Regions from separate parts of the Scandinavium lactucae genome, predicted to be linked through region 1. Evidence: predicted binding sites of a transcription regulator. Region 1 holds the regulator's gene; each other region holds the start of a gene.
The links. The regulator CRP, encoded in region 1, controls carbon source genes, mostly activating them, when cyclic AMP is high. The targets are predictions, from matches to a motif close to ATGTGANNNNNNTCACAT.

Region 1 (7,845 bases):
CCCCGGCGTTGCCGCAGCCCGCTCTCGACTATGTTATTGATGGCGACCGCGAGTACCGACAGCTCGAAGCCGAACTCAATGCGGCAAACGAGCGCAACGACGGTCATGCCATCGCCACCGTACATGGCAAGCTGGACGCCATCGACGCGTGGACCATTCGCGCTCGCGCCTCCAGCCTGCTGCACGGCCTGGGCTTCAGCAACGAACAGCTTGAACGCCCGACCAGCAGTTTTTCCGGCGGCTGGCGAATGCGCCTCAACCTGGCGCAAGCGCTGATTTGCCGTTCCGACCTGCTACTGCTCGATGAACCGACCAACCACCTCGACCTCGATGCCGTTATCTGGCTGGAGAAATGGCTGAAAAGCTATCCGGGCACGCTGATCCTGATTTCGCATGACCGTGACTTCCTCGATCCGGTGGTCGGTAAAATCATTCATATCGAACAGCAGTCGATGTTTGAGTACACCGGCAACTACTCGTCGTTTGAAATTCAACGCGCGACGCGCCTGTCGCAACAGCAGTCGATGTATGAAAGCCAACAGCAAAGAGTGGCGCACCTGCAGAGCTTTATCGATCGCTTTAAAGCCAAAGCGTCTAAAGCCAAACAGGCACAAAGCCGCGTGAAAATGCTGGAACGCATGGAACTGATTGCCCCGGCGCACGTCGACAACCCGTTCCAGTTCAGCTTCCGTGAACCGGAAAGCTTGCCGAATCCCTTGCTGAAAATGGAAAAAGTGAGCGCCGGTTATGGCGATCGCACCATTCTGGATTCCATTAAGCTCAACCTGGTGCCCGGGTCCCGTATCGGCCTGCTGGGCCGCAACGGCGCGGGTAAATCAACGCTTATCAAACTGCTGGCCGGTGAGTTATCAGCCCAGAGCGGCGAGATTGGTCTGGCGAAAGGCATCAAGCTTGGCTACTTCGCCCAGCATCAACTGGAATTCTTACGCGCCGACGAATCCCCGATACAACATCTGGCGCGTTTAGCCCCGCAGGTGCTTGAACAGCAGCTGCGTGATTACCTCGGCGGCTTTGGTTTCCAGGGCGATAAGGTCAGTGAAGAAACGCGTCGCTTCTCCGGTGGGGAAAAAGCGCGCCTGGTGCTGGCACTGATCGTCTGGCAACGTCCGAATCTGCTGCTGCTCGATGAACCAACTAACCACCTTGACCTCGACATGCGTCAGGCGTTAACTGAAGCGTTGATCGAGTTTGAAGGCGCGCTGGTCGTGGTTTCGCACGACCGTCATCTGCTGCGTTCCACCACCGACGATCTGTATCTGGTTCATGATGCGAAAGTCGAGCCGTTCGATGGCGACCTGGAAGATTATCAGCAGTGGCTGAGCGATGTGCAGAAGCAGGAAAACCAGGCTGACGATGCTCCCAAAGACAACGCCAACAGCGCCCAGGCACGTAAAGATCAAAAACGGCGCGAAGCGGAACTTCGTACCCTGACGCAGCCACTGCGCAAAGAGATTACCCGTCTGGAAAAAGAGATGGAAAAACTCAATGCCAAACTGGCCGCCGCAGAAGAAAAGCTTGGCGACAGCGGCCTGTACGATCAGACGCGTAAAGCCGAACTGACCGAATGTCTGCAACAGCAGGCCAGCGCCAAATCCGGGCTTGAAGAGTGTGAAATGGCGTGGCTGGACGCGCACGAGCAGCTGGAACAGATGCTTCAGGAAGAGTGAGTATGGCTCAGGTAACCCCAGTAGACTTTGAAGTACCACCAGGAGAGAACGACACCTTTGTGCCAATGAAGGGCGTGCGCAACTGCCATCTGCAGACCATGCTGCCGCGTCTCATCCGTCGCAAAGTGCTGTTCACGCCACACTGGCAGCGTCTTGAGCTTCCGGACGGGGATTTTGTCGATCTGGCGTGGAGTGAAGATCCCAACCAGGCGCGGCATAAACCTCGGCTGGTGGTGTTCCACGGTCTGGAAGGCAGCCTGTACAGCCCGTACGCTCATGGACTGATCCACGCGGCGCAGCAGCGCGGCTGGCTCGGAGTGGTGATGCATTTCCGCGGTTGCAGTGGGGAACCGAATCGTAATCAACGAATCTACCATTCGGGTGAAACCGAAGATGGCACCTGGTTCCTTTCCTGGCTGCGCCGGGAATTTGGCAACGTACCAACGGCCGCGGTAGGCTATTCGCTCGGGGGCAACATGCTCGGCTGCCTGCTGGCCAAAGAGGGCGACAATACCCCGCTCGACGCGGCGGTTATCGTCTCTGCGCCGTTCATGCTCGAAGCCTGTAGCTACCATATGGATAAAGGCTTCTCGCGCGTTTATCAGCGCTATCTGCTAAACCTGCTGAAAGCCAACGCCTCGCGCAAGCTGAAAGCCTATCCCGGGACCTTACCCGTTGATTTGAAGCGCCTGAAAAGCGTGCGCCGCATCCGTGAGTTCGACGATTTGATCACCTCGAAAATCCACGGATTTGCCGATGCGATAGATTACTACCGCCAGTGCAGTGCGATGTCAGTGCTGAGCCAGATAACCAAACCAACGCTGATCATTCATGCCAAAGATGATCCGTTTATGGATCATCACTCGATTCCCGCTCAGGAAGAGCTTCCGGCAAACATTCAGTATCAGCTGACCGAGCACGGCGGTCACGTCGGATTTGTCGGCGGTACGCTGCGCCATCCGGAAATGTGGCTCGAAAAACGTATCCCGGCCTGGCTGACACAATGGTTAGGAGCAATACGATGATAATTCCCTGGGAAACCCTGGCACCCGAAACGCTCGAAAATCTGATTGAAAGCTTTGTGTTGCGCGAAGGTACCGATTATGGTGAACATGAACGTTCGCTAGAAGACAAGGTCGCCGACGTAAAACAACAATTGAAAAGCGGGGACGTCGTCCTGGTGTGGTCCGAACTGCACGAGACGGTGAACCTCATGCCCCGTACCCAATTTCACGGCTGACTATACTCAAAAATATTACTGCTTCAGGGAGTAGTTATGTCTGCCAAACATCCGGTGATCGCCGTGACCGGCTCCAGCGGCGCGGGAACCACCACCACCAGCCTCGCTTTCCGTAAAATCTTTGCTCAACTCAATCTGACCGCTGCGGAAGTGGAAGGCGACAGTTTCCACCGTTACACCCGCCCAGAAATGGACATGGCGATCCGCAAAGCGCGCGATATGGGCCGACACATCAGTTATTTTGGCCCGGACGCCAACGACTTCGGCCTACTGGAACAGACGTTTTTGACCTATGGCCTGAATGGCAGCGGGCAGTCGCGTAAATATCTGCATACCTACGATGAGGCAGTGCCGTGGAATCAGGTGCCGGGGACGTTTACGCCGTGGCAACCGTTACCTGAACCCTCAGACGTGCTGTTTTATGAAGGCCTGCACGGCGGGGTTGTAACCCCACAGCACGACGTGGCGAAACATGTCGATTTGCTGGTCGGCGTGGTACCGATTGTGAACCTCGAATGGATCCAAAAGCTGACGCGTGACACCAGCGAACGGGGACATTCTCGTGAAGCCGTCATGGATTCGGTAGTCCGTTCGATGGAAGATTATATCAACTTCATCACCCCGCAATTCTCACGCACCCACATTAACTTCCAGCGCGTACCCACCGTGGACACCTCCAACCCGTTCGCGGCGAAAGGGATCCCCTCGCTCGATGAAAGCTTTGTGGTCATCCATTTCCAGAATCTGGGCGATATTGATTTCCCCTGGCTGCTGGCGATGCTGCAGGGTTCATTCATTTCTCATATGAATACATTAGTGGTGCCGGGCGGGAAGATGGGACTGGCTATGGAGCTGATTATGTCGCCGCTGGTAGAACGGCTGATGGAAGGCAAAAAGATAGGTTGATGTCACCCGATAAACAGTAGGCCCGGTCAGCACAGCGCCACCGGGCTGGGCGCTTATCCTTCGACCACTTCAAACGAATGGGTAATTTTCGCCGCTTTCTCCAGCATCAGCGCCACCGAGCAGTATTTCTCAGCGGACAAATCCACCGCACGCGACACCGCGGCTTCTTTTAGCTCTTTGCCGGTGACGATGAAGTGCAAATTAATGTGGGTAAACAGACGCGGAGCTTCTTCACGACGCTCAGAGGTCAACTTCACCTCACAATCGGTCACGTCATGACGCCCCTTTTGCAGAATCGATACCACGTCAATCGCGCTGCATCCGCCCGCTGCCATCAGCACCATTTCCATCGGGCTTGGCGCTTTGTCACCAGAGTTACCGTCCATCATGATTTGGTGGCCAGAAGCAGACTCCCCCAGGAAGGTTAAACCCTCAACCCATTTCACACGCGCTTGCATAATTGTTAACTCCAGAGTTGCAATTTTCCTGACAGATTACGCGCACATAACAATTCTCGCAACGGAAGGCGACGTGCGTCATGCTGAAGCGAGACACCAGGAGACACGCGGCAAAAGCTATGCTAAAACAGTCGGGATGCTACAGTAATACATTGAAGTACTGCATGTATGCAGAGGACATCACACTACAGGCTGCAGTAAAATCCGACAGCCGACTTCCCAGGCACAGGGAAGGATACGATTGCAAAGCCAGCGGCAGTGTTTTGTCTGCCACTGGAGACAGCTTATAACAGAGGATAACCGCGCATGGTGCTTGGCAAACCGCAAACAGACCCTACCCTTGAATGGTTCTTGTCTCATTGCCACATTCATAAGTACCCATCGAAGAGCACGCTGATTCACCAGGGTGAAAAAGCAGAAACGCTGTACTACATCGTGAAAGGCTCTGTTGCAGTACTCATCAAGGATGAAGAAGGTAAAGAGATGATCCTCTCTTACCTTAACCAGGGCGACTTTATCGGTGAGCTTGGCCTGTTCGAAGAAGGTCAGGAGCGTAGTGCCTGGGTTCGGGCGAAAACCGCTTGTGAAGTGGCCGAAATCTCCTACAAAAAATTCCGTCAGCTTATCCAGGTCAACCCGGATATTCTGATGCGCCTCTCCTCCCAGATGGCGCGTCGCCTGCAGGTCACCTCTGAAAAAGTGGGCAACCTGGCGTTCCTCGACGTAACCGGTCGTATCGCGCAGACGCTGCTGAACCTGGCGAAACAGCCTGATGCTATGACCCACCCGGACGGTATGCAAATTAAAATCACCCGTCAGGAAATCGGTCAGATCGTTGGCTGTTCACGTGAAACCGTGGGCCGTATTCTGAAAATGTTGGAAGATCAGAATCTGATCTCCGCCCACGGTAAAACTATCGTGGTCTACGGTACCCGCTAAGCCAGATTAACGGCGTATTGCCCTGGGGCAGTACGCCGTTTTTGTCTCTCCCCTCATGTGGCGCAGGCTGATTTATCACCCGGAAATTAACTACGCACTGCGACAAACGCTGGTGCTCTGTTTACCCGTGGCTATCGGTCTGGCTTTGGGGTATCTCAAGTACGGTCTGCTGTTTTCATTGGTTCCCGCCTGCTGCAACATTGCCGGGCTGGACACGCCCCACAAACGCTTCTTCAAACGGTTGATTATTGGCGGTTCGCTGTTTGCGGGCTGTAGCCTCGCGGTGCAGTTGTTACTGGCGCGTGACGTACCGCTGCCCATTATTCTGAGCGGGTTGGCGATGCTGCTCGGCGTTACCGCCGAAATCAGTTCTCTGCACGCGCGCCTGCTGCCCGCTTCGCTGATTGCCTCGATCTTCACCCTCAGCCTGGCAGGCAATATGCCAGTGTGGCAGCCGCTGCTGATTTACGCTCTCGGCACCCTGTGGTACGGCCTGTTTAACTGGTTCTGGTTCTGGATGTGGCGCGAACAGCCGCTGCGCGAATCCCTGAGCCTGCTCTATCGCCAGCTGGCGGATTATTGTGAAGCCAAATATAGCCTGCTGACCCAGCATACCGATCCGGAAAAAGCGCTGCCGCCACTGCTCACTCGACAGCAAAAAGCCGTCGACCTGATTACCCAGTGTTACCAGCAAATGCACATGCTGGCCGCCAACCAGAATCACGAATATAAGCGCCTGCTGCGCGCCTTCCAGATTGGCCTCGATCTGCAAGAACATATTTCGGTCAGCCTGCACCAGCCCGCAGAAGTGCAGAAACTGGTGGAACGCAGCCATGCTGAAGCGGTGATCCGCTGGAATGCGCAAACCATCGCCGCCCGGCTGCGGGTGATGGCCGATGACATCCTCTATCACCGTTTTCCGCAGCGCTTTAACATGGATAAACAAATTGGTGCTCTGGAAAAAATTGCCCATCAGCACCCGGATAATCCCGTCGGCCAGTTTTGCGCCTGGCATTTCAGCCGCATCGCCCGCGTATTGCGGATGCAACGCCCGCTGTACCCGCGCAATCTGATGGCTGATAACGAACGCCGTCTGCCGGTTTTCGCCGCGCTGAAAAGCTACCTGTCGTTTAAATCTCCGGCGCTGCGAAACGCGGCGCGAATCAGCGTGATGCTGAGCATCGCCAGCCTGATGGGAGCGGCGCTGAATCTTCCGAAACCGTACTGGATCCTGATGACCGTCCTGCTGGTAACGCAGAACGGCTACGGCGCAACGCGAGTGCGAATTTTTCACCGGGCCGCGGGCACGCTGGCCGGGCTAGTGATTGCCGCTGGCACCTTGCACTTCCACGTACCGGAAGGCTACACCCTGGCGTCCATGTTATTGATTACCCTTGCGAGCTATCTGATCATTCGTAAGAGCTACGGTTGGGCCACCGTGGGCTTTACGGTCACCGCGGTGTACACCATTCAGCTACTGACGCTCAACGGCGAACATTTCATTCTCGCCCGTCTTGTCGACACGGTAATTGGTTGTCTGATTGCCTTCGGTGGAATGGTCTGGCTGTGGCCGCAGTGGCAAAGTGGGCTCCTGCGTAAAAATGCCCAGCAGGCGCTGGAGGCCGACCAGGATGCCCTGCGGCTGATCCTCAGTAGCGACCCGCAGGCACCCACCCTGGCGTATCAGCGAATGCGTGTGAATCAGGCGCATAACGCGTTGTTCAACTCGCTGAATCAGGCGATGCAGGAACCGGGCTTTAACTCACATTATCTGGAGGACATGAAACTGTGGGTAACGCACAGCCAGTTTATCGTCGAGCATATCAATGCCATGACCACGCTGGCGCGCGAACACAACATGCTGACCAACGATTTGGCTCAGCGTTATTTACAGTCCTGCGAAATTGCGTTGCAACGCTGCCAACAGCGGCTGGAGTATGACGAGGCGGGAGGTAGCGGGGATGCGAATATCATGGAGTCTACGGACACGATGACGCATGGACCGCTCAGCACCATGGAACAGCATCTACAACGTATTCTGGGGCATCTGAACACCATGCACACCATCTCTTCAGTGGCATGGCGTCAGCGCCCACATCATGGGATTTGGTTGAAGAAGCGCGCTTAGCTTTTCACGACCTTCTTCACCGCAGCGGCAAAACGCGTCATCCCCTCGTCAATATCCGCCTCTTCCACCACCAGAGAAGGGGCAAAGCGCATTACGTCCGGCCCGGCGTTGAGCACCATTACACCTTCATGCGCGGCAGCGTGGAGGAAATCGCGTGCGCGGCCTTTGTACTGCGGCTTCAGCTCAGCGCCAATCAGCAAACCCATGCCGCGTACATCGCTGAAAACATCCAGCTCGGCGTCGATCTGTTGCAGATGCTTCACAAAACGCGCGCGCTTTGCATTTACGCCGTCCAGCACTTCTGGCGTGTTAATAATGTCAAACGCCGCCCCAGCCACCGCGCAGGCCAGTGGATTACCGCCATAGGTCGACCCGTGCGAACCGACGTGAAATGCGCTGGCTATCTCTTCGGTGGTCAGCACGGCGCTCACCGGGAAACCGCCGCCTAACGCTTTGGCACTGGTGAGAATATCCGGCGTCACGCCG
Region 2 (7,845 bases), on a different contig from region 1:
TCGTGAATATTCGACAATGTCTGCTCAACAACTTTATCCGCTACAAACTGCGTGTAACCCGCCAGAATAGTTTGGGCTTCCTCCGGTTGTGGCCCGGTGAAAGAGAGCGTCCATGAACTGTAAGGCGTAGCCGGTTCTTTCTTGTTACTGGCATCATCCACGGCTTTCATCTTCTCAGAAATCGCAACGATAGCCCGGTGCAGTTCGCCGGGATCGACATCGGTCCCGTTAAACTGACTCATCAGCGCGGGACTCGAGGTGATGAACTGTTCCAGTAAGACCGATGAGTTAAACTTTTTAATGAACAGATTAAACAGAGTGCCGCTATCAACATTCGCATCAACGCCCAACACCTTGGTCGTGGCCAGGAGCGTATTAAGCGGGGTGAGCTGTACCCGCTCAGGTGGCGTGATCACCGCATTACTGGTCCACTTTTGCGGCAGGAAAAAAGTCACCAACAGCCCAAGCATCGCAAAACCAAAAATGACGCTGAAGATGCGTTTCTTCGCATTCCAGAGGATCTCAATCATCGCCAGCAGATCGATTTCCTGGCCGAATGAAGCCATCGGTGTAGCGTGCGGGAAGGAGACGACAGTGTCCTTTTGCGGTTTGATATCCATGGTTGACATAATTTTTCGCGTTCACTTTGTCGGATTAAGTTTTGGCTAATATATCCCCATCAGAATTATCTGAAAACCTTTACATACTAAAAAATGAAAATTTGATGACTAATGAGAGAATCACCGGACCTCATTCAGCCTATTTATAACCATTGAGATTGAACGCCTACCTAAACAGGTAGTTGAAATATGACTTTTCACTATTTTAAGAAAAATTATGACCCCACCCTCTTTATTGCTACAAAATGTTTAAATCCCGCTGTTCACGATATATAAAAACACACATTAAAAAACCATTAAATACAAAAAACCCCGCCATTAGGCAGGGTTATCATTTGTAGCCTGAGATGTGCTTAACGAGCGAGCCAACCTCCGTCGACGGCCACGGTGTAACCGTTGATATAGTCTGAGGCACCGGAGGCCAGGAACACCACTGGCCCCATCAGGTCAGACGGCAGCCCCCAACGTCCCGCCGGGATACGGTCAAGGATTTCCGCACTGCGCTGCTCATCGGCACGCAGCTGCTGGGTGTTGTTGGTGGCCATATAGCCTGGGGCAATCGCATTCACGTTGATGCCATGCTTTGCCCACTCGTTCGCCAGCAGGCGAGTCACGCCCATTACGCCGCTTTTCGATGCGGTGTAAGACGGCACACGGATCCCGCCCTGGAAAGAGAGCATCGAGGCAATATTAATGATTTTGCCGCCGTTACCCTGGCTGATGAAGTGCTTCGCCGCCGCCTGAGACATAAAGAACACCGCTTTGATGTTCAGGTTCATCACGTCGTCCCAGTCCTTCTCGCTGAACTCAATCGCATCCTGACGACGAATCAGACCGGCGTTATTCACCAGAATATCAATATGTCCAAATTCGGCGACTGCGCGTTCCAGCAGTTGAGGAATACCGTCAATATTACGCAGATCGGCAGTCAGGCTGAGAAAACGGCGACCACGGGAGGTGACCTGCTCGATAGTCTCGGTCGGTTCAACGATGTTAATGCCGACGATATCACAGCCCGCTTCCGCCAGGCCGATAGCCATCCCCTGACCTAAACCGGTGTCACACCCGGTGACTACTGCGACTTTGCCTGCCAGTGAAAATGTATCGAGAATCATAAAAAATCCTTACTCATTTTGCGCCTGCATTCGACAGGCAAGATGATGGTTTGCCCGCGATTTAACGCAGATCTTTAACGGCGACGTGGTCCATATCATCGAAGACCTGGTTTTCACCAACCATGCCCCAGATAAAGGTGTAGGCCTGTGTGCCGACGCCTGAATGAATCGACCAGCTCGGCGAAATCACCGCCTGCTCGTTGTGCATCACGATATGGCGTGTCTCCTGCGGCTGTCCCATCATGTGGAATACGCAGGCGTCATCGGCCATATTGAAATAGAAGTACACTTCCATCCGTCGCTCGTGGGTATGACACGGCATGGTGTTCCACAGGTTACCCGGAGCCAGTTCGGTCAGACCCATGCTGAGCTGACAGGTTTCCAGCACGTCCGGCACAAAGTATTTATTGATTGTGCGGCGGTTACTGGTGAGGTTATCGCCGAGGGTGACCGGCGCAACATCGGCTGGCGTCACTTTTTTGGTCGGATAAGTGGTGTGTGCCGGGGCGCAGTTGTAGTAAAACTTGGCGGGTTTCGTCGGGTCGATGCTTGCAAACACCACCTCTTTCGCACCCTTACCCACATACAGCGCATCGCAATGGCCGATTTCGTAGCATTTGCCGTCGACCGTAATGGTGCCCGGGCCACCGATATTGATAACGCCCAACTCGCGGCGTTCGAGGAAATAACTCACGCCCAGTTGCTTCCCGACTTCACCGCCGACGGACACCGTTTTGGCAACCGGCATAATCCCGCCCACAATAATGCGGTCGATATGGCTGTACACCATGGTGTACTCGTCTGCGACAAATACCTGCTCAACTAAAAATTCATTGCGCAGTCCCTGCGTATCGAGGGTTTTGGCGTGTGCGCTGTGGATGCTTTGTCTGATCTCCACGTTTACCTCCAGCTAAAGTTGTCCATTTTGAAAAGCAGTTTCGCTTTTCCGTTATGGTCATCTTAGTCTTCCGCAGATAGGTTTTCAATTACAAATAAAACAGCGTTTCACTTTTTCTGCATTAAAATACCAAAAATGCAAAAGCGATCACGTTCCTGCCGAATACCCCGCCAGGAACAGAGATTAAAAATCCATGACAAACAATAAGTTGTACAACCTTTAAAAAAGGACACGTAGGTGCTAAAAGCGGGTTTAAAATCAAAGATGAGAGGTCAAAGAGGAAGGAATGTCAGCCCGACAGCAGGGTGCCGCCGGGCAAAGTCAATTTATTCGCGCTCAACCGCCAGGGCAACCCCCTGCCCGCCGCCGATACACAGTGTAGCCAGCCCTTTACGGGCATCACGCTTGATCATTTCATGCACCAGCGACACCAGAATACGACAGCCGGATGCGCCAATCGGATGGCCCAGGGCAATCGCCCCGCCGTTCACGTTAACGCGCGATTCATCCCACTCCAGCACTTTACCAACCGAAATGGCCTGAGCGGCAAACGCCTCGTTGGCTTCAATCAAATCAACGTCGTTCAACTGCCAACCCACGCGCTCCAGACAACGGCGCGTGGCATAGACTGGCGCAATGCCCATCAGCGCAGGATCGACTCCGACGCTGGCGAAGGCGCGGATCCGGGCCAGAATCGGCAGATTCAGCTCCATCGCTTTGGATTCACTCATCATCATCACTGCCGCCGCACCGTCGTTGATCGACGAGGCATTCCCCGCCGTCACCGAACCGAGGGTATCAAACGCGGGCATCAGACGAGCCAGACCTTCAGCGCTGGCATCAGTGCGTGGCTGCTCATCGGTGTCCACCACCTGAGTGAGGCCGTTTTGCTGCACATTCACTACCGGCACGATTTCATCGCGAAAGCGCCCGGAATCAATTGCCCGACGCGCTTTTTGCTGCGAACTGAGCGCCCAGGCATCCTGCAATTCACGCGAAATACCGTATTCCCGAGCCAGATTTTCAGCGGTCACGCCCATATGATAATCATTAAACGCATCCCACAGTCCGTCGTGGACCAGACTGTCGAGAAGCTGACTGTTACCCAACTGCGCTCCGGTACGGCTGTCGGTTAACACATGCGGCGCACGGCTCATGTTTTCCTGGCCGCCAGCAATCACCACATCAGCTTCGCCGCACTGAATCGCCTGCGTGGCGAGATGCAGCGCCTTGAGGCCTGAGCCGCAGACATCGTTGATGGTTATCGCGGAAACGGTATTTGGCAGCCCACCTTTTATGGCCGACTGTCGCGCAGGGTTTTGCCCGGCACCGGCGGTCAGCACCTGTCCGAGGATAACCTCATCGACCACCATGGGATCTATTCCGGTGCGATCCACCAGCGCCTGCACCACGACGCTCCCCAGTTCCACTGCCGTAAAGCGCGACAATGCCCCCTGGAAGCAGCCAATCGGCGTACGTACGGCACCTACGATAACGACGTCTTTCATCCCGACCTCAGCGCAAAGAATCAGCGCTATAGTAGAGCATTGTTATCAACTATTATCGTAATTGTTTAAAAAAAGTGAGTTTTATCACAAAGGAAATCGCCTTCACGCAACATTCATCTGCCGTATGAATGCTAACCACAATTCTCCCTCCCCCGCGCTGGTTGAAATAAGGTAAACTCGCCGCTGTTTTTTCGTTATCTGGTTTAAAAGTTCAACTAATGTCGAAATTATGGTCAAAAGATGAAACCCTTTGGAGTTTCGCCTTATATGGTACTGCGGTAGGGGCTGGCACCCTGTTCCTGCCGATTCAGCTTGGCTCCGCAGGAGCAATGGTGCTGCTGGTAACCGCCCTGGTCGCCTGGCCGTTAACCTATTGGCCGCACCGTGCTCTGTGCCGTTTTATTCTCTCTGCAAATCTGCCCGCTAACGTTGGGATCACCGGCGCGGTCAATCACTATTACGGTAAGAAAATCGGTAATCTCATCACCGCGCTCTATTTCATCGCCTTCTTTGTGGTGGTGCTCATCTACGCCGTGGCGATTACCAATTCTCTTACTGAACAGCTGGCAAAACAGATGACGGTGACGCTTGGCGTGCGGATGCTGGTAAGTCTGGCGGTGGTGCTGGTACTCAACCTTATCTTCCTGATGGGCCGCCATGCGACGCTGAAGGTGATGGGTTTTCTGGTGTTCCCACTGATTGCCTACTTCCTGTTCCTGTCGCTCTACCTGACCAGTTCCTGGGAACCGGCCAGATTCAGCGGTCAGCTAAGCTTTACGCCGCAGACGCTGCATCAGATTTGGCTCTCCATTCCCGTGATGGTTTTCGCCTTTAGCCATACGCCGATTATCTCGACCTTCGCCATCGACAGACGCGAAAAGTTCGGCGACGCGGCCATGGATAAATGCAAAAAGATTATGCGGATTGCCTACCTGATTATCTGTCTGAGCGTGCTGTTCTTTGTCTTCAGCTGCCTGTTGGCTATTCCGGAAGGCTACATCACTCACGCCAAAAATGAGGGTGTCACCATACTTTCCGCGCTGGCGATGATGCCTGCGGCACCACACTGGCTGGCGGTATCGGGCATTATTGTGGCGATCGTGGCGATGTCGAAATCGTTCCTCGGCACCTATTTCGGGGTGATTGAAGGGGCCAGTGAAATGGTGCGTACTACTCTGAATCAGGTTGGCGTGCGCAAAAGCCGTGCTTTCAACCGGGCGACCTCTATTCTGCTGGTCTCCGCGGTGACCTTTGCGGTGTGCTGTATTAACCCCAACGCGATTTCGATGATTTATGCTATCAGCGGGCCGTTGATTGCGATGATCCTGTTCATCATGCCAACACTTTCAACCTACGCCATTCCGGCGCTGAAACCGTATCGGTCGGTAGGCAGCCTGCTGACGTTGATTGTCGGCCTGCTCTGCGTCTCGGTGATGTTTTTCGGTTAACGATAGGTTTACACTGATTCGTTGAGCCATCATGAGGAAACAGATATGTCCAGCGTTAAACAGTCCGGCAGCTTTACTCTTGGCAATCGCGAAGTCTGGCGTCTAGGTTACGGGGCGATGCAGCTTGCTGGCTCTGGCGTTTTTGGGCCACCGAAAGACCCGGAGATGGCGGTAAAAGTGCTTCAAGCCGCGCTTGACGCTGGCGTGAATCACATCGATACCTCCGATTTTTACGGCCCGCACGTCACCAACCAAATCATCAAAAAAGCACTGCATCCCTATCCGCAAGCGCTGACCATTGTGACGAAAGTCAGCGCGCGTCGTGACGACAAGGGTAACTGGCTGCCCGCGCTCTCTGCGCCGGAGCTGACGCAGGCGGTCGAAGACAACCTGCGCAATCTTGGGCTGGAGGTGCTGGAGGTGGTGAACCTGCGCAGCATGATAAGCGCCCACGGCCCTGCGGAAGGTTCGCTGGAAGAACCGCTGGAAACGCTTATCAGGCTGAAAGAGCGGGGATTAATCCGACACATCGGGCTGAGCAACGTCACCGCCAAACAGGTAGAAGAGGGTCAGAAGATGACCGATATCGCCTGCGTGCAGAACTTCTATAACGTGGCGAACCGTCATGATGACGCGTTGATCGATAGCCTGGCGAGACAGAATATCCCTTATGTGCCGTTCTTCCCGCTCGGCGGCTTCACACCGTTACAATCTCAAGAACTCGATGAGATTGCGGCCAGGCTGAACGCGACACCAATGCAGGTGGCGCTCGCCTGGCTGCTGCAGCGTGCGCCGAACATTCTGCTGATCCCGGGCACTTCATCACTGGGTCATCTGAATGAAAACCTGGCCGCCGCTCATTTGACGCTGCCGAAAGACGCGCTGGATGTGCTGAACAACCTGCCGCAGGCGCTGGGTTAGCGCTTACTTCACTTTTTTCAGCAGTTTTACCGTCTCTTCGATATCAATCTCATCTTCTGAGAAGATGAAGGTTGTCCCCTGGAAGGTGGTGACTACCAGCTTTTTCACTGTGCGCATTTCGCCGGTTTTGGCTTCCGCCTTCGGGCGGATGCTGTTCATCAGCACCCCGACCGACAATACCGCGTTCTCTTTATCAATCCTGGTGTCAGCAGGTACTTCTTCGCTGTACACCAGGTACGATTTGATCGACGTAATCTTGATGCGCTCGCCCGCGATATAGATGTACTTACTTTCCGGAGCCACTTTGACCGCAAACGCCGATAAGCCTTTGTTATTGGTGGTCGGCTCGAACGTGACCGCCGCATCTTTCTTGATCAGCTCAGGATTGGCAACCTTAATCACATGAAAGTAGCGGTTGTCGCCGTTTTCATCTTTGATAAATCCAAAGCCTTTATCTTCAAACCAGGTTGTGATTGTTCCGTGCATCGCCATCGCCTTTACCGCCTAATTAATCGTTCAACAACTCAAATTTCGCAGCGCGCAGTTTAAAGCACAATGCCCGCGCAGACTATGCCTTTGGCTTAAGTCTGGTCGATAAATTTACAGTGTGCCACAGGAGATGAGCGTGGATATGCGGGCGGAAAAACCAACAACAATCAGACCATATAAAATAATAAAGCTCACGCAGGAGTGAGCTTTAGGACGGACTGGCGACTAATTGCGCGCCTGTAATGCCTGACGAAGTAAAACACTGGCATTCGCCAGCATAAAGCCAATGGCAGACATCATAAGAACAATCAGCAACTTACCTGGTCCGTCATGCTTTACCGGCAGTGAGGGAGAAAGCTGATATTTAAAGGGCATAAATTGCGCATTCGGGATGGTCAGCCGGGTAAGTTGTGCAATTTTATATTCCCGGTTGCGTAGATCGGGATTGATAGTTGCTACATCACTCAGAGATTTCTCCACATTAAGCTTGGCTGCAAGACCATCGGCACCGAGCGTAATGCTGTAATCGGGATCATCCTTTGCAGAAAGCCCCTCTCCATACACCGGTTTTTTGATCCCGGCGGCATCCGCAATTTTTAATGCATACTTAAGACGCTGAATTTTTGTATCCCGCTGATTATTGAGATCATCAATCGCCAGCGCGAGCTTTTCTTTCTCAACGTTAATTTTAAAGCTCAATTGGTGTTTCAGCGTATCCAGCAGTTCTGTACGCACCCGGATGATGGCGAATTGGGTATAATCGTTCAGCAGCTGTTGCGCCTTTTCAGGATCTTTTCCCGTATAACTCAACGTCCAGCTTTGATAGGGCGTGTTATCAGGATGTTT
Region 3 (7,845 bases), on a different contig from region 1:
GGGATGCATTTAATATTTTGAGTGTGGCAGAAAGTATGTTTTCCCGTCATCGCCAAATCAAGTATGCAGAATGATTACGGATATTATTTTATTAATAAGTTGAATAATGGGGTTCAGTGTGTTAGGCGGTATTAATGCGGGTATAAGTAAGGGGTTTCATTCAGGTAATTATAATAGATCTCATAAGATGTGATTTTAAGAAAAGGAGAGGCATTTCTGCCTCTCAATCAACGTCGGCTACCGGACGACAATCAAATTAGATATCTACCGCAAAACGCGAGAAAACGCCTGTGCCTGGGAGGGACGAATGTTGATTCGCGGCGGCAAAAACGCCTACTTTAGCCCCCACCCATTTGCCTTTTCCAGCAGCAAAATAGGGCGTGACGGCCTGCCAGTCCTTGGCATTATCGCTGTAGCTGAAATAACACAGGCCGCCTGATTTAACCTCTACTCTAAGCCATAGCGGTGCGTTGGACGGCCAGTCGGCAATGTCACGCTGTTGCTGATGTAGCCTGCCGGTATCACTCATCCACGCAGCGATCAGCACGATTTTACGTTGTCCTTTGCACTGAGAAAGCGCAAGCGTTGCATAGCGTTCTCCATACACAATCAGTCCGCTGAGTTCACCCTCATGCTGAAAACCCGCGCTTAAAACGGTGGTGACGCAGAATTCACGCGCCGGGAATTTTTGCAACAGCAGGTTTGGCTGGCTATAGAGCGCCAGTTCGCCCTGATATTCGCGCATTGGCTGGCAGGTCAGCGCCAGGGCGTTGAGCGTCGGTTGTAGCCAATCTGCCTTTGGCTGGGCCTGCCACTGCCATTGTCGTCCGGGATATCCACGGGCGAAATCATCGCTGGTTTGTGGATTAAGATAGCCCTGAGGATGTTGCGCCACCGAGGGCAACGGGTATTCAATCACTGGTTGCCCGGGAGCATCTGTTGCTTGCTGCTTGCCGATAAACGGCCAGTCGTCCGTCTGCCAGTGCATCGGTTGTAGGTGGACAATGCGCCCGTAGAGGTCGGCATCCTGAAAATGTATGAACCAGCATTCGCCGTTTTCCAGTTCAACAAAGCCGCCTTGATGAGGGCCGTTAACATGGGTTTCGCCCTGTTGCAAAACGATGCGCGCCTCCCATGGCCCCTGCACGCTTCTGGCCCGCAGTACCGACTGCCAGCCGGTTTCCACCCCTCCTGCTGGTGCAAAGATGTAATACCACCCGTTGCGTTTGTAGAACTTCGGCCCTTCAAGGGTGGGGTTGTCCAGTGCACCATCGTAAATAATTTGCCCGTCATCAAGCAGAGAGCGGCCATCAGGCGACATTTCCATCAGCTGCAACTGATGTTTTCTGCCGGTGCGGCTATGGGCGAAAGCATGAACCAGCCAGGCGCGGCCATCGTCGTCCCACAGCGGACAAGGGTCTATCCAGCCTTTCGCCAATTTGACGCAGTGGGGGGCACTCCATTCTGCATGGGGGTCGGTCGTGCAGGACATAAAGATGCCTTCATCAGGCGTACTGAAAAAGACCCAAAATTTACCGTCGTGATGGCGAATCGACGGCGCCCAAACGCCTTTTCCAGGCTGCATGGTGTCGTAGGTCGCATCGTTAAAGGTGGAAAAGACGTGATTAATAATGGTCCAGTTGACTAAATCCCGTGAGTGCAAAATAGGCAGTGCGGGAAAATGATTAAAGCTGGAGGCCACCATATAGAAATCATCACCTGCACGCACAATGTCAGGGTCAGAATAATCGGCATGCAGAATCGGATTTTTATAGTATCCGGGGCGTGCAGTGTGATTAGGCATGATGATTCTCTCCGGTGGTGGTCATTGGCTCGGTGATATTTTTCACCATTACAGGGGATTCGCTAATCGGGCTGGTAGCATTTGCCTGCTGACGCAGCGCCAGTTCACGCTGTATTTTGCTCATCATCTGATCGTCAAGGGTATAAAAACGGCTTAACCAGTACAGGATGAAATAGGAAATGGACGGTCCAATGGTTAATAAGCTAATTATCCCAGTGGTGGCGAGTGTTGTTTGGGTTGGTACACCCGCCTGATAACCAAACCAGCCGAGAGAAAAACCGACAAATGCACCGGCTACGGCCATCCCCATTTTTAAAGCAAATAAGTTACCGGAAAAAGAGAGGCCAGTAATACGGCGCCCAAATTTCCATTCGCCGTAATCAGCGGCGTTGGCCATCATATTCCATTTAAAAGGCTGATACATTTGATGGAAAAAACCGACCAGGAAATAGAATGGGAAAACAACTGCCAGCCAGGTGGGCGGGACAAAGAACATCACGACGCCGATGATGACCAGGAGTAAGTTAATATTTTTGAACAGTGATACCGCCCGATAGCGCTGTGCTAAATAACCCGCGGCGATACTGCCGATAATGGTCCCGATGACGCTGGTGGAAACAAACGCTGATTTCATTGCCGTTCCGGCTGCGCTTTCAACGCCTCCCAACATCAGATAGGTGGCATAGTACAGCGTCGCTGCGCTACGCATCACACCCGCCATGCTGGAAAAGAACGTGATGATCGCCACGATTCGCCACTGATCGTTGGCGAGTAAAATACGCAGATCGCCCATCATACTGTTGTTGCTTTCACTGGTCGGACGGACACGTTCTGACGTTGTGAAGAAGCAGAAAAATAACATGATCACGGCCAGGGTTCCCATAATCGCCATCGTGGCCTGGAAGCCAAACTGTTTATTTTCTTTTCCGAGCCAGTCGACTAAAAATAAAGTCGCCACCGAGACCACCAGACCTGCAAGGGAAGAAATGGTGAAGCGATAGGATTGCGCGGATAAACGATCTTTTTCATCAGCTGTAATCACCCCGCCAAGTGCACAGTAAGGGATATTGATAAAGGTGTAGCACAGCATTAATAACGTATAGGTGATATAGGCATAGAGTAATTTACCTGATGCGCCAAAGTCTGGCGTTGTGAAGGTTAATACCGCCAATACCGCGTAAGGAATGGCGAACCAAATCAACCATGGCCGAAAATGACCCCAGCGCGTACGTACCCGATCCGCGACCAATCCCGTTAACGGATCGGTAATGGCGTCGAGAATACGGGTCACCAGAAACATTACCCCGACGGCTGCTGCCGAGAGTCCATAAATATCGGTATAAAAATATGTTAAGAACATAGTAACCGAAGAATAAACGATGCCACATGCGGCATCGCCCATACCGAAGCCAATTTTTTCGGCAACGGATAATTTCCTGAGTGTTGTCATTGTTCTCTCCAGGCATGAGTGTGTATTTTTTACTCTATGGACTGGGGGTTTATTTGACTATTGAGATATTTGCTCTGATGGTTATGTTTTTTGTCAATTGAGAAAGTTGTCACATAACAATAAATAATTGGTCTGACAAAAAAAGAGGGCTATTACACCAAAAAAACGCTCCTGAAGAGTCAGGAGCGTCGGTCACTGTTTTACAGTGAATCCGCATGCGGGACGCCGAAGTCAGGCATCCCGTTTTCATGCCAGTGGATGAGCTTCAACCGGGTATGGCGGTTAGGGTCATACAGCGGGTCGCCTTCGATTTCGGTGTAGTTTCTGGCGTGATAGACCAGCACATCCTGGCCGTCTGGCGTTTGGGTAAAGCTGTTATGGCCCGGGCCGTATTGCCGATTTTCATAGCTGGTGGTGAACACCGGCTGCGGTGATTTATGCCAGTTGCTGGCCTGCATCGGGTCGGCGTCGAGATCAATCCATAACAGGCCCATGCAGTAGTTCTCATCGGTGGCGCTGGCAGAATAGCTGACGAACAGGCGGTTGCCGTGGACAATCACCGCCGGGCCTTCGTTCACCAGAAAGCCCCGACACTCCCAGTCAAATTCGGGTTTACTGAGCATCACCGGCAGGCCTTTCAGCGTCCATGGATTTTCCAGCTCCGCCAGATACAGATTGGAATTTCCGGCAATATCCGGCGCCTTTTGCGCCCACAGATACCACTGCTTTCCCTGATGCATGAATGTGGTTGCGTCGAGCGCGAAGGTATCAAACGGCGTTTTCACCTGGCCTCTTTCCTGCCACGCACCGGTCAGCGGGTCGGCATCGTCACAGGTCAGCGCGAACATCCGATGCTGGAACATCCCCAATTCATCAAGGTCATGGGTGTGCGTGGCGGCAAAATAGATGACCCAGGTGCCGTCAATGCAGTGCAGTTCCGGCGCCCAAATTAGCTGGCTCATCGGGCCGCTATCGGGTTTACGCCAGACCACTACCGGTTCAGCAGTGCGTAAACCGGCGATGTCAGCGGCGCGGCGGATTTCCAGTCGGTCATATTCCGGTACTGAGGCGATGAAGTAATACGCCCCCTCGTGATGCAGAATAAACGGGTCCGCACGCTGCTCGATAAACGGGTTAGGCCAATTGTTCATTGTGGTTTCCTCACCAGCTCTGCCTGTTGTTGATATTCACTCAGTTCGCGATAGTTCTGACGACGTTTTTCCAGATCGGCCTGGATCTGTTTCATTAATTCCCGATCCACTTTCAGCAGGCGAACGACCCCGGCGGTAATCAGATAACCGACGCCAGGGATGACGCTGAACAGCAGCACGATCCCGTTGAGCGCATCCGGGCCTTGTGCTTTCGCGCCCGCATCATAACCATACCAGGAGAGCAGGAACCCGACCATCGCCCCGGCGACCGCCAGCCCGACTTTCAGGAAGAACAGGTTGCCGGAGAAGCTGATGCCGGTGATGCGTTTACCTGTTTTCCATTCGCCATAGTCGTCCACATCGGCCATCAGCGACCAGTGCAGCGGGGAAGGGATCTGATGCAGGATGTTGAGCAGGAAATAGAGCACCATGATCATCATCGTGGCGTGCGGATCGAAGAAGTAGAAGGCGCAGGAGAAAATCGCCAGCGCGATGTTGGTCCAGAAGAACACCTGCAGTTTGCACCAGCGGTCGGTCAATACCTTCGCTAACATACTGCCGATCATCATCCCGACCACGCCGAGGCTGATAAACAGCGTGGCGAAATGGGTGCTCTGTTGCATTACCCAGGTAACGTAGTACATGGTCGCCGCCATGCGGATAAAGCCCGGGCAGACATTGCACAGGGTCAGCAGCAGGATGCGCACCCACTGATCGTTTTTCCACACGTCTTTAAGATCACGCTTGAGTTCATCGTTGGTTTGCACCGCCGGACGCACGCGTTCACGCACGGTGGCAAAGCAGAACAGGAACATACACATGCCGATAAACGCCAGCACGGTCATCGCCATTTGATAGCCTTTGGCTTTGTTCTCGCCGCCAAACCAGTCGGCCATCGGCAGTAAGGTCAGCGACAGCAACAGGGTGGCAATGCCGACCATCACGAAGCGATAGGACTGACACGCCACGCGCTCTTTCGGATCGTTGGTGATAACGCTCCCGAGCGAGCAGTAAGGAATGTTGATCGCCGTATAGGTTATCGACAGCAGGAAATAGGTCACGAAGGCATAGATAACCTTGCTACTGTAGCTCCATTCCGGAGTGGTGAACATCAGCACGCTGAACAGCGCGTAGGGGAAGGCAATCCACAGCAGCCAGGGCCGAAAACGACCATATTTACTGCGGGTACGGTCCGCCATTGCCCCCATTATCGGGTCCGTCACCGCGTCGATGACGCGAATGGAGAGCAGTAACACCCCAACCAGCGCCGGGGCTAAACCGAAAATATCCGTATAAAAATAGTTAACAAACAACATGATAGCGCCGAAGATGATGTTGCATCCCGCGTCGCCCATTCCGTAGCCGATCTTTTCTTTTACCGATAATTTGTTGTTGTCCATCGACACTTCTCCGCAATGAGATATGCAGATGATTATTCGCAGGCTTTTGAAAAAATGCGTAGCAGGAATACGGTGATGATATGGATAAATCAGCTATGGAGGGGAAAGTGTGAAGCAGGTAACATGCTGCTGTAGCGGTTTTCAGCCGCTACAGCATGTGGATAATCAGCGTAGTGAGAGAGGATGAGATTACGCGCGAACGGCTTTCGCCCCTCTCTGTTTAACCAGATAGCCAATACCCAGAATCACAATCCACACTGGGATCAGATATACGGAGATGGCCATGCCCGGTGTCATCAGCATGATGACCAGTACGGCGGCAACGGTAAACAGGCAAATCCAGTTCCCCAGCGGATAGAACAGGGCAGGGAAGCGAGTGCTCACGCCCTGCTGCTGCTTCGCCCGACGGAACTTCATGTGCGCCAGGCTAATCATCGCCCAGTTGATGACCAGCGCAGAAACCACCAGCGCCATCAGCAGACCGAAGGCCGATTCCGGTGCCAGGTAGTTGATCAGCACGCACAGCGCGGTGAACACCGCAGACACCAGAATGGTGTTAACCGGTACACCACGTTTGTCGACTTTAGTCAGCGCTTTCGGGGCATTGCCCTGCTGGGCCAGGCCGAACAGCATCCGGCTGTTGCAGTATACGCAGCTGTTATAGACCGACAGCGCGGCAGTCAGCACCACTACATTCAGCGCGTTCGCAACGAAGGTGTCACCCAGTTCGTGGAAAATCAGCACGAACGGGCTGGTGTCAGAGGTGACGCGAGTCCACGGCAGCAGTGACAGCAGGACGGCCAGCGAGCCTACATAGAAAATCAGGATACGGTAGATAACCTGATTGGTGGCTTTCGGGATGCTCTTCTGCGGGTCATCGGCTTCGGCAGCGGTAATACCGACCAGCTCAAGGCCGCCAAAGGAGAACATGATGATCGCCATCATCATCACCAGCCCCTGGATACCATGCGGCAGGAAGCCACCCTGTTCCCACAGGTTGCGCACGGTTGCCTGTGGGCCACCGTTGCCGCTAAACAGCAGCCAGCCGCCGAACAGGATCATCGCGACTACCGCGACAACTTTGATGATGGCAAACCAGAACTCCATCTCCCCGAACACTTTCACGTTGGTCAGGTTGATGAGGTTGATCGCCACAAAGAACACCGCTGCCGATGCCCAGGTCGGGATTTCAGGCCACCAGAACTGGATGTATTTCCCGACTGCCGTCAGTTCAGCCATCGCCACCAGGACATACAGTACCCAGTAGTTCCAGCCGGACGCGAAACCGGCAAAGTTGCCCCAGTATTTGTAGGCAAAGTGGCTAAAGGAACCTGCGACCGGCTCTTCAACGACCATTTCACCTAACTGACGCATAATCAGAAAGGCCACGAACCCTGCTATCGCGTAACCGAGAATGATCCCCGGCCCTGCGGATTGAATAACGGAGGCGCTGCCCAGAAACAGGCCCGTTCCGATAGCTCCACCCAGCGCAATCAGCTGAATGTGGCGGTTTTTCAGGCCGCGCTTCAGCTGTTCGCCTTGCTGTTGACCTTCCATTATGAAACCTCGTGAGTGATTAATTTTTCTACGCTTTTTAAGAGCCCAATGGGTTCTCAGCGTGTGTCATTATGAACTTCCATATCCTGTACATTATTTTTTACAGAGCGGACGGCTGAAAGTTGCGTGTGAGTCTTCCGCAGCTGGAAGAATAGTGGTAAGTGCAGCCGAATGCACCTGCTTTGTGCAGGGATGCTGACGAGTTGCATAAAAAGAAAGCAACTGTAAATGCAGAGGCGCGAAACTTTTTCGTTTCGCGCAGGTTAAATCTCCCTCTTTGTGGGTAAACGCAAAATATGTTCTAAGTTGCAGTTCTGAAACATGCCTTCTGTAAGGTTGTTAAAATGTGCCCGGTTTACTGATTTCAATCAAAACCTGTATGGACAGAAGGTGAATACTTTGTTACTTTACCGTCACGAACTATGAATTGGTAAGACCAATTGACTCCGGGTAAATGGCTTGAGACAGGGAACCATGGCCTAC
Region 4 (7,845 bases), on a different contig from region 1:
GGTGGCAATCCCGCACACTAAATCGGCGTGGATCCACCACTCAAGTATCAGCCTGGCGCGGCTACCCGCGCAGATAGACTGGGAATCGGAAATGGGCGACGTGGAGCTGGTCATCATGCTCACCCTCGGCGAACACGAAGGGATTAACCATGTGAAGGTCTTCTCCCAGTTGGCGCGCAAGCTGGTGAACAAAACCTTCCGCCAGTCGCTGCTGGCAGCCACCGATCCCGAAGCGCTGCACCAACTGCTCAATGCTGAGCTGAGCCTGTAACCTTACTGAAAACGTGCCCGATACTCCCCCGGCGTCAGGCCAAACTGACGCCGGAACACCCGGCTAAAGTAATCACCATCGGGAAAGCCACAGCGCAGCGCCACATCGCCAATCGACAGCGGTGACTTCTGTAAAATCATCCGCGCCTTCGCCATCCTCACCCAGCGTAAATACTCGACAAAACTCATCGTGCCCTGCTGGCTGAACAGCCGCGACAGATGGTTCGGCGTGATATTGAAAAATCCCGCCACGTCTTCGCGGGTCAGCGGTTGCGCATAGTTATCCTGGATCCAGTTGCACATGCTTTGATAGAGAAACTGCGGCCGGGTCGGGGTAGCATCCGCGCGGGTCGTTACGCTTTTGCGGCACAGATGCAGAAAGCTGAGCATCAGCGGCTGAATGATCTGCTGATCCTGCGGAGAACGGCTGAGCAGCGTCAAGGCGGTGAGCATTGCCTCCCCTTCTCCGCGCTGCTGATGGGCGATTTCAATCTTGCGCAGCGGGCCTGGCGTGCCGCCGCTCCGGCAGTCATAAAACGCCATCCCGGTCCACGCGGGGGCAAAAACCATGCTCAGCACCATCGCCGACCGGGTGAACAGGGGCAAATTGGCGGCCCGCGGTGGAATAAATAGCATCTCGCCCTGGGTCAACGTCCACTGCGCCTGCTCCAGCTTATTGCCATATTCACCGCGTAATACCACTTCAAGGCGCGGCAAATCCAGACACAGGCTACCCGCTGGCGGGGTTTTCGGCGCGCTGGCAAACCACACGCGACCAAGCTGCTGGGGATTGAGCACCAACCCGCTGAGCAGGTCGGCAAAAAAACGCTGATCGGCAGGAAGTTGAGTGATCGGCATCGTCAGGCCCTGAACGGAGAAAACCGTCAGTGTAGCCTGTTAGAGGGGGAAGTGTACGCCCGGCACATCACGTACCGGGCATCGCAGTTACGCTTTGAGGAATGCCAGCAGATCTTCGTTGATCTGCTGTTTGTGGGTGGTGCAAATCCCGTGAGAGCCGCCCGGATACACCTTCAGCTCGCTGTGCGGCAGAACCTCAGCGGCCACTTTGCCGCAGGTCTCGAACGGGACAATCTGATCATCGTCGCCATGAATGACTAACGTCGGGATGGTCATTCGCGCTAAATCCTCCCGCAGGTCCGTTTCCGAAAACGCCTTAATACAGTCATAAAGCGATTTGATTGAGCCCTGTAAGCCCTGTGCAACGAAACCAGCGCGAACCACTTCCGAGATGTTTGCCCCTGCGCGGTTGTAGCCGTAAAACGCCATCGTCAGCTCGTGGAAGAATGCCCCACGGTCTTTCACCACGCCCTCGCGGATGCTGTCAAACACCTCGATCGGCACGCCGTTCGGATTAAAATCGGTTTTCACCATGATTGGCGTCACCGCGCTAATCAACACCGCCTTTGCCACCCGGCTGGTGCCGTGGCGGCCAATATACCGCGCCACTTCGCCCCCGCCGGTGGAGTGCCCGACATGTACCGCATCTTTCAAATCCAGATGTGCCGTCAGCTCGGCGAGATCGTCCGCATATTGATCCATATTATTGCCGTCCCAGGTCTGGGACGAACGGCCATGGCCGCGTCGGTCATGAGCAATCACCCGATATCCCTTCGAGCCGAGAAACAGCATCTGGTCTTCAAACGCATCAGCCGTCAATGGCCAGCCGTGGCTGAACACAATTGGCTGTCCGCTGCCCCAGTCTTTGAAATAGAGCGTGCTGCCATCTTTTAGGGTCAATTTGTCGTAACCGCTCATGGAATCTCCTGTTTCTTGAAAAATGCTGACGCCGGAAGGCGCAGCGGTGCTTATCAAGGATATGCCAGATTTGAAATCCATCACGTTTATCGAACATATTTTATTCGAATCGATAAATATTCAGGATATTTGACGGCCGTCGCAAAGTGTTAATAAACGTCCCGGAGCGTATTTACAACCCCCGCTATGTTACCAGTATCATGTTACCGGTATCAGTGATAAATGCAGGGATTTAGCCAGGCTATCACTACCCATTAGCTGTCACCCTACAGAGGATATTAAGATGACAGAAGTTACGAACGCATTGGGAGCCGGTACGCTGCTCGGCATCGCTGCAGGGGCCGTCGCCCTGCTGCTGGTCTTGATCATGCGCTTCAAAGTGCATGCCTTTTTAGCCTTAACCCTGGTCAGCATCGTGGTGGCGCTGCTGACAAAAGTACCTTTCGATAAAGTGGTTCCGACCTTGCTCACGGGTTTTGGCGGTACGCTGGCGGGCGTGGCGCTGCTGGTCGGTCTGGGGGCAATGATTGGCCGCCTGCTGGAAGTTTCCGGTGGCGCAAAAGTGCTGGCCGATACGCTGATTGGTAAATTTGGCGCACATCGCGCGCCGTTTGCACTCGGTGTCGCCTCCCTGCTGTTCGGCTTCCCGATTTTCTTCGACGCCGGTCTGGTGGTGATGCTGCCGATTATCTTTAGCGTCGCGAAGCAGTTTGGCGGCTCGACGCTGAAATACGCCTTCCCGGCGGCAGGTGCCTTTGCGGTCATGCATGCGCTGGTTCCGCCCCATCCGGGCCCGGTTGCGGCGGCTGAACTGCTCGGGGCCAACATCGGTCTGCTGGTGATTGTCGGCCTGATTATCGCCCTGCCAACCTGGTATCTCGGCGCGTACCTGTACGGCCAATATGCGGGCAAGAAATTCGACATCAAACTGCCTTCCTCTTTCCTTGGCACCGTTGAAGCCGATGCCAACCACAAGCCGCCGTCATTCGGTATGGTGCTGACCATTCTGCTGATGCCGCTGGTACTGATTTTCCTCGAAACGGGACTCAATACCGCGGTAGTGCTGGGCTGGGTGGCGAAAGATGACGTAGTGGTGAATTTCCTGCGTATGCTCGGCAAAACCCCGGTAGCGCTGCTGATCACCGTGTTCTTTGCGCTGGCCGTTTTCAGCCGTCAGCACAGCCTTAAGCATCTGGAAAAAATCTGCGACGGCGCATTAGGTCCGATCTGCGGCATCATTCTGGTGACTGGCGCAGGTGGTATGTTCGGCGGTGTTCTGCGTGCCAGCGGTATTGGTGATGCCCTGGCAGGCGTGCTGTCAGACACCGGGATGCCGGTTATTGTCGCCGCCTTCGTGATTTCCACGGCGCTGCGCGTGGCGCAAGGTTCCGCGACCGTGGCCCTGACGACCACCGCCGCGCTGGTCGCGCCGATGGTGCAGGCCACCACCGGTATCAGCCAGCTTGACCTGTGCTTTATCGTGATCGCTATCGCCGGTGGCGCTACGGTGCTGTCCCACGTTAACGACTCTGGTTTCTGGCTGGTAGGTCGCTTCCTCGAAATGGATGAGAAGACCACCCTGAAAACCTGGACGGTGATGGAAACACTGCTCGGCGGCCTGGCCTTCCTGTTCGCGCTGATTGGCAGCCTAATCTTCTAATGTGAGCTGAATCACTTCAAAGATCCGACCACAGTCAGTATGATGGTCAGACCCTAAACCCTCGTCCTGTACGACGAGGGTTTTCTTTTGGAAACAAGCAACTGGATTTCAACCTGGAAAACACGGAGTCAACAATGACCAGACCCGCCATCATCATTAATGAGTTCGATGCCGAACGCATTGACCGCCTGCTGGAACAGCCAGAGTGGGCCACCTCACCGGTTGCCGCTGCGCTGAATGACGAACTGGATCGGGCGCAGATGTGCTCCCCACAGGAGATGCCGCACAACGTTGTCAGCATGAACAGCCAGGTCCGTTTCCGCGATTTGAGTACCGACGAAGAGCGCGTGCGCACCCTGGTGTTCCCGGCAAAAATGACCGATAGCGCGACCCAGCTTTCGGTGCTGGCTCCGGTCGGTGCTGCTCTGCTTGGCCTTCGCGTCGGGGACACCATTCACTGGAAGCTGCCGAACGGCACCGAAGCGCATTTAGAAGTGCTTGAACTGCTGTACCAGCCTGAAGCTGCGGGTGAATTTCACCGCTAAACGCGTCTGACACGTCTTGTTCAGAGGATGTCCCCCACATCCTCTTTCCGTTTGCCTGCCCACAAAACTTTACCCTCCCTCACCGCCCGAAGATGATATTTGCGACGTGAATGACACAAATTTCTCGCCGAAAATGGTTATATAAAACCATACAAAGAAGGAGGGAAAAAATATGTACAACACCATTATTATGCCGGTTGATGTCTTTGAAATGGCGCTAAGCGACAAGGCCGTACGTCATGCGGAGTTTCTCGCCCAACAGAATGGCATCATCCACCTTTTGCACGTCCTGCCAGGCTCTGCCAGCCTGACCATGACCCGTTTTGCAGCCGACCTGCGCCGCTTTGAAGAACATCTGTACAGTGAAGCGGAAGCGCGCCTGAAAACCATGGTTGAGCATTTCACTCTCGACCCTTCCCGAATCAAAATCCATGTCGTGATGGGCAGCGTGCGCGACGCGGTGAATGAGCTTGCCGAAGAGTTGAACGCAGACGTGGTAGTGATTGGCTCGCGCAATCCGTCAATTGCCACGCACCTGCTCGGCTCCAATGCCTCGAGCGTTATCCGTCACGCGCATGTGCCGGTGCTGGTGGTTCGCTAAAAAAAAAGAGGCTACCGAAAGGTAGCCTCTTCACATTGCAGGTGTCGTCTTACTTTTTTGTATTATGCAGTCTTGGTGCGAATCAGGTAATCAAACGAACTCAGGGAAGCTTTAGCGCCTTCGCCGGTTGCGATAATAATTTGTTTGTACGGCACGGTGGTGCAGTCGCCCGCCGCAAACACACCCTTCATGCTGGTTTCGCATTTGGCATCAATGATGATTTCGCCCATGCGGTTGCGCTCAATCGCGCCTTCCAGCCAGGTGGTGTTCGGCAGCAGACCAATCTGGACGAAAATGCCGGACAGGGCCACGTGGTGTGCATCCCCGCTGACGCGGTCGCGATACTCAAGTCCGGTCACTTTGCTGCCGTCGCCTTTCACTTCAGTAGTCTGCGCGTTAAGAATGATGTCAACGTTCTTCAGGCTGCGCACTTTATCCTGCAGGACCTGGTCGGCTTTCATTTCCGGGGCAAATTCCAGCAGGGTCACGTGCTCGACGATACCCGCCAGGTCAATGGCCGCTTCCACACCGGAGTTACCGCCGCCAATCACCGCCACGCGTTTGCCTTTAAACAGGGGGCCATCACAGTGTGGGCAATAGGTCACCCCTTTGGTGCGATACTGATCCTCGCCCGGGACGTTCATATTGCGCCATTTCGCACCGGTGGCAATGATCACGCTACGCGCTTTCAGCACCGCGCCGGAGGCTGTTTCAATCTGATGCAGCCCGCCCTCGACTGCCGCAGGCGTCAGCTTGCTGGCACTCTGGGAATCAATTACGTCAACGTCATAGTCGGAAACGTGCTGCTTCAGCGCCCCCGCCAGTTTCTGGCCTTCGGTTTTAGGAACCGAGATGTAGTTTTCGATGTCCACGGTATCGAGAACCTGACCACCAAAACGTTCGCCCATCAGGCCAGTACGAATGCCTTTGCGTGCGGAATAGACCGCCGCCGCCGCGCCCGCCGGGCCAGAGCCGACAATCAGCACGTCATACACATCGCGTTTATTCAGCTCTTCGGCTGCACGTTTTTCTGCGCCGGTGTCCACTTTGGCCACGATTTCCGTCAGCGTCATGCGACCCTGACCAAACTCCTGACCGTTAACAAAGACCGCCGGAACGCCCATCACGTTGCGATCGGTGATTTCGTTCTGGAACACGCCGCCGTCGATCGCGGTATGTTTGATGCGCGGATTGAGAACCGCCATCAGGTTCAGCGCCTGCACTACGTCCGGGCAGTTGTGGCAGGAGAGCGAGTAATAGGTTTCGAATTCAAAATCGCCGTCGATATCGCGAATTTGCTCCAGCAACGACTGCGCTTCTTTCGACGGATGACCGCCGGTCCACAGCAGCGCCAGCACCAGAGAGGTAAATTCATGGCCCAGCGGAGAGCCCGCAAAGCGCGGTCCCTGGTTGGAGCCTGGATTAGTAATCAAAAATGACGGCTTGCGCACCGCCAGGGTGTTGTCTTCTTTAAAGCTCACCTGCGGTGAAAGTTCGGCGATTTCCGCCAGCAGTTCCTTGATTTCTGCCGATTTAGCGCTGTCGTCCAGCGTGGCAATCAACTCAACAGGTTTCGTCAGTTTCTCAAGGTAGGCCTTGAGCTGGGTTTTCATGTTAGTGTCGAGCATCGTTGTTCCCTCTCTTAAAACATCATCATGCGAGCGGCCTTGTGCGGGCAGCTTGCATCATGGTGTTTGGATTGAAACGGGTGCATAACGGCACCCGTTTCGAAGAATTAATTTCCACGTATTTCGCGTCACAAAAAGGCGGCTAGCTTGTGAACCCCCGGGAGCTTACAAACAGTAAGTGACCGGGGTGAACAAGTGACGCCAACGCATCTGTGGCGTGAAAGACACCGGAAATTTTAGATTTTGCCGACCAGATCCAGGGATGGAGCCAGCGTCGCGTCGCCTTCTTTCCACTTAGCCGGGCACACTTCGCCTGGGTGGGAAGCCACGTACTGAGCCGCTTTCACTTTACGCAGCAGGTCAGACGCGTCACGGCCAATGCCTTCAGCAGTCACTTCGATAGCCTGGATGATGCCCTGTGGGTCAACGATGAAGGTGCCGCGGTCGGCCAGACCTTCGTCTTCACGCATGTTTTCGAAGTTACGGGTCAGAGCGCCAGTTGGGTCGCCGATCATCGCATATTTGATTTTTGCGATGGTTTCGGAACTGCTGTGCCACGCTTTGTGGGTGAAGTGGGTATCGGTAGAAACGGAGTAAATATCCACGCCCAGTTTCTGGAACTCTTCGTAATGGTCAGCCACGTCACCCAGTTCGGTCGGGCAGACGAAAGTAAAGTCAGCCGGATAGAAGAAGAACACGCTCCAGCGACCTTCGGTGTCTTTCTCAGTGACTTCTACGAATTCGCCGTTTTTGAAAGCCTGGTTTTTGAACGGTTTGATTTTAGTGTTAATTAAAGACATCTGTACTTCCTCCGTGTTTTCGTTGAGAGCTAAGGTAACCAACTTTCACTCATCGGGCTAATGCGTTTCCTTTATCAAATCAATAAGCGCTGACTAACAAACTTATCGGCAGCACCTGAACGTAAAAAGGCCACCTTTTCAGGTGGCCCCGTTACCTGAAAAAGCCCTGGGAGGGTATTCAGTGCCAGCAAGCTGGCTGTGCGTTGCGCTCTATAAAACCTTGATAAAGGTCGTATTAGCGAGCCGATTAGAGCATTCAGGTTTTGTAAGCGCAATTGCACACGCCTCAGGTCTTCTCTATGGTTGTGATAGGCTGAACCATTCACCTGCGGCCATAAACTTATTTTACAAGGAGTTACCATGCGCAAACTCACCCTGCTTTTGACGTTATTACCGATGCTGGCCAATGCCGAAGAGCTGCCTGCCCCGGTAAAAGCGATAGAGAAACAAGGCATTACCATCATCAAATCCTTCGATGCGCCGGGCGGAATGAAAGGTTATCTCGGCAAATATCAGGATATGGGCGTCACTATTTACGTAACGCCGGATGGCAAGCATGCCATTT

Region 2: a site for CRP is predicted at 4,214-4,231, ahead of SIK69_RS06475 (acetyl-CoA C-acetyltransferase). Genes of this name have one in related genera too.
Region 3: a site for CRP is predicted at 5,913-5,930, ahead of SIK69_RS01580 (glycoside-pentoside-hexuronide (GPH):cation symporter). Genes of this name have one in related genera too.
Region 4: a site for CRP is predicted at 2,115-2,132, ahead of SIK69_RS02280 (GntP family permease). Genes of this name have one in related genera too.

What each region holds. Positions count from the first base shown of each region.
Region 1 covers NZ_JAWXRD010000003.1:188,709-196,553, reverse strand. Annotated here, with positions in the region: gene SIK69_RS05190 (ABC transporter ATP-binding protein) at 1-1,688, shown strand, start outside; gene SIK69_RS05185 (hydrolase) at 1,691-2,713, shown strand; gene SIK69_RS05180 (YheU family protein) at 2,710-2,928, shown strand; gene SIK69_RS05175 (phosphoribulokinase) at 2,965-3,834, shown strand; gene SIK69_RS05170 (OsmC family protein) at 3,888-4,292, opposite strand; gene crp (cAMP-activated global transcriptional regulator CRP) at 4,599-5,231, shown strand; gene SIK69_RS05160 (YccS/YhfK family putative transporter) at 5,287-7,359, shown strand; gene argD (bifunctional acetylornithine/succinyldiaminopimelate transaminase) at 7,356-7,845, opposite strand, start outside.
Region 2 covers NZ_JAWXRD010000005.1:98,909-106,753, reverse strand. Annotated here, with positions in the region: gene wzz(fepE) (LPS O-antigen length regulator Wzz(fepE)) at 1-629, opposite strand, end outside; gene kduD (2-dehydro-3-deoxy-D-gluconate 5-dehydrogenase KduD) at 974-1,735, opposite strand; gene kduI (5-dehydro-4-deoxy-D-glucuronate isomerase) at 1,797-2,633, opposite strand; gene SIK69_RS06475 (acetyl-CoA C-acetyltransferase) at 2,960-4,141, opposite strand; gene SIK69_RS06470 (amino acid permease) at 4,360-5,589, shown strand; gene SIK69_RS06465 (aldo/keto reductase family oxidoreductase) at 5,635-6,510, shown strand; gene SIK69_RS06460 (cold-shock protein) at 6,514-7,002, opposite strand; gene wzz(fepE) (LPS O-antigen length regulator Wzz(fepE)) at 7,225-7,845, opposite strand, start outside.
Region 3 covers NZ_JAWXRD010000001.1:339,010-346,854, forward strand. Annotated here, with positions in the region: gene SIK69_RS01565 (glycoside hydrolase family 43 protein) at 257-1,804, opposite strand; gene SIK69_RS01570 (glycoside-pentoside-hexuronide (GPH):cation symporter) at 1,797-3,254, opposite strand; gene SIK69_RS01575 (glycoside hydrolase family 43 protein) at 3,455-4,405, opposite strand; gene SIK69_RS01580 (glycoside-pentoside-hexuronide (GPH):cation symporter) at 4,402-5,805, opposite strand; gene aroP (aromatic amino acid transporter AroP) at 5,995-7,362, opposite strand; gene pdhR (pyruvate dehydrogenase complex transcriptional repressor PdhR) at 7,837-7,845, shown strand, end outside.
Region 4 covers NZ_JAWXRD010000002.1:42,410-50,254, forward strand. Annotated here, with positions in the region: gene ptsP (phosphoenolpyruvate--protein phosphotransferase) at 1-271, shown strand, start outside; gene SIK69_RS02270 (helix-turn-helix domain-containing protein) at 274-1,128, opposite strand; gene SIK69_RS02275 (alpha/beta fold hydrolase) at 1,216-2,046, opposite strand; gene SIK69_RS02280 (GntP family permease) at 2,330-3,706, shown strand; gene rnk (nucleoside diphosphate kinase regulator) at 3,841-4,251, shown strand; gene uspG (universal stress protein UspG) at 4,424-4,852, shown strand; gene ahpF (alkyl hydroperoxide reductase subunit F) at 4,915-6,480, opposite strand; gene ahpC (alkyl hydroperoxide reductase subunit C) at 6,717-7,280, opposite strand; gene dsbG (thiol:disulfide interchange protein DsbG) at 7,641-7,845, shown strand, end outside.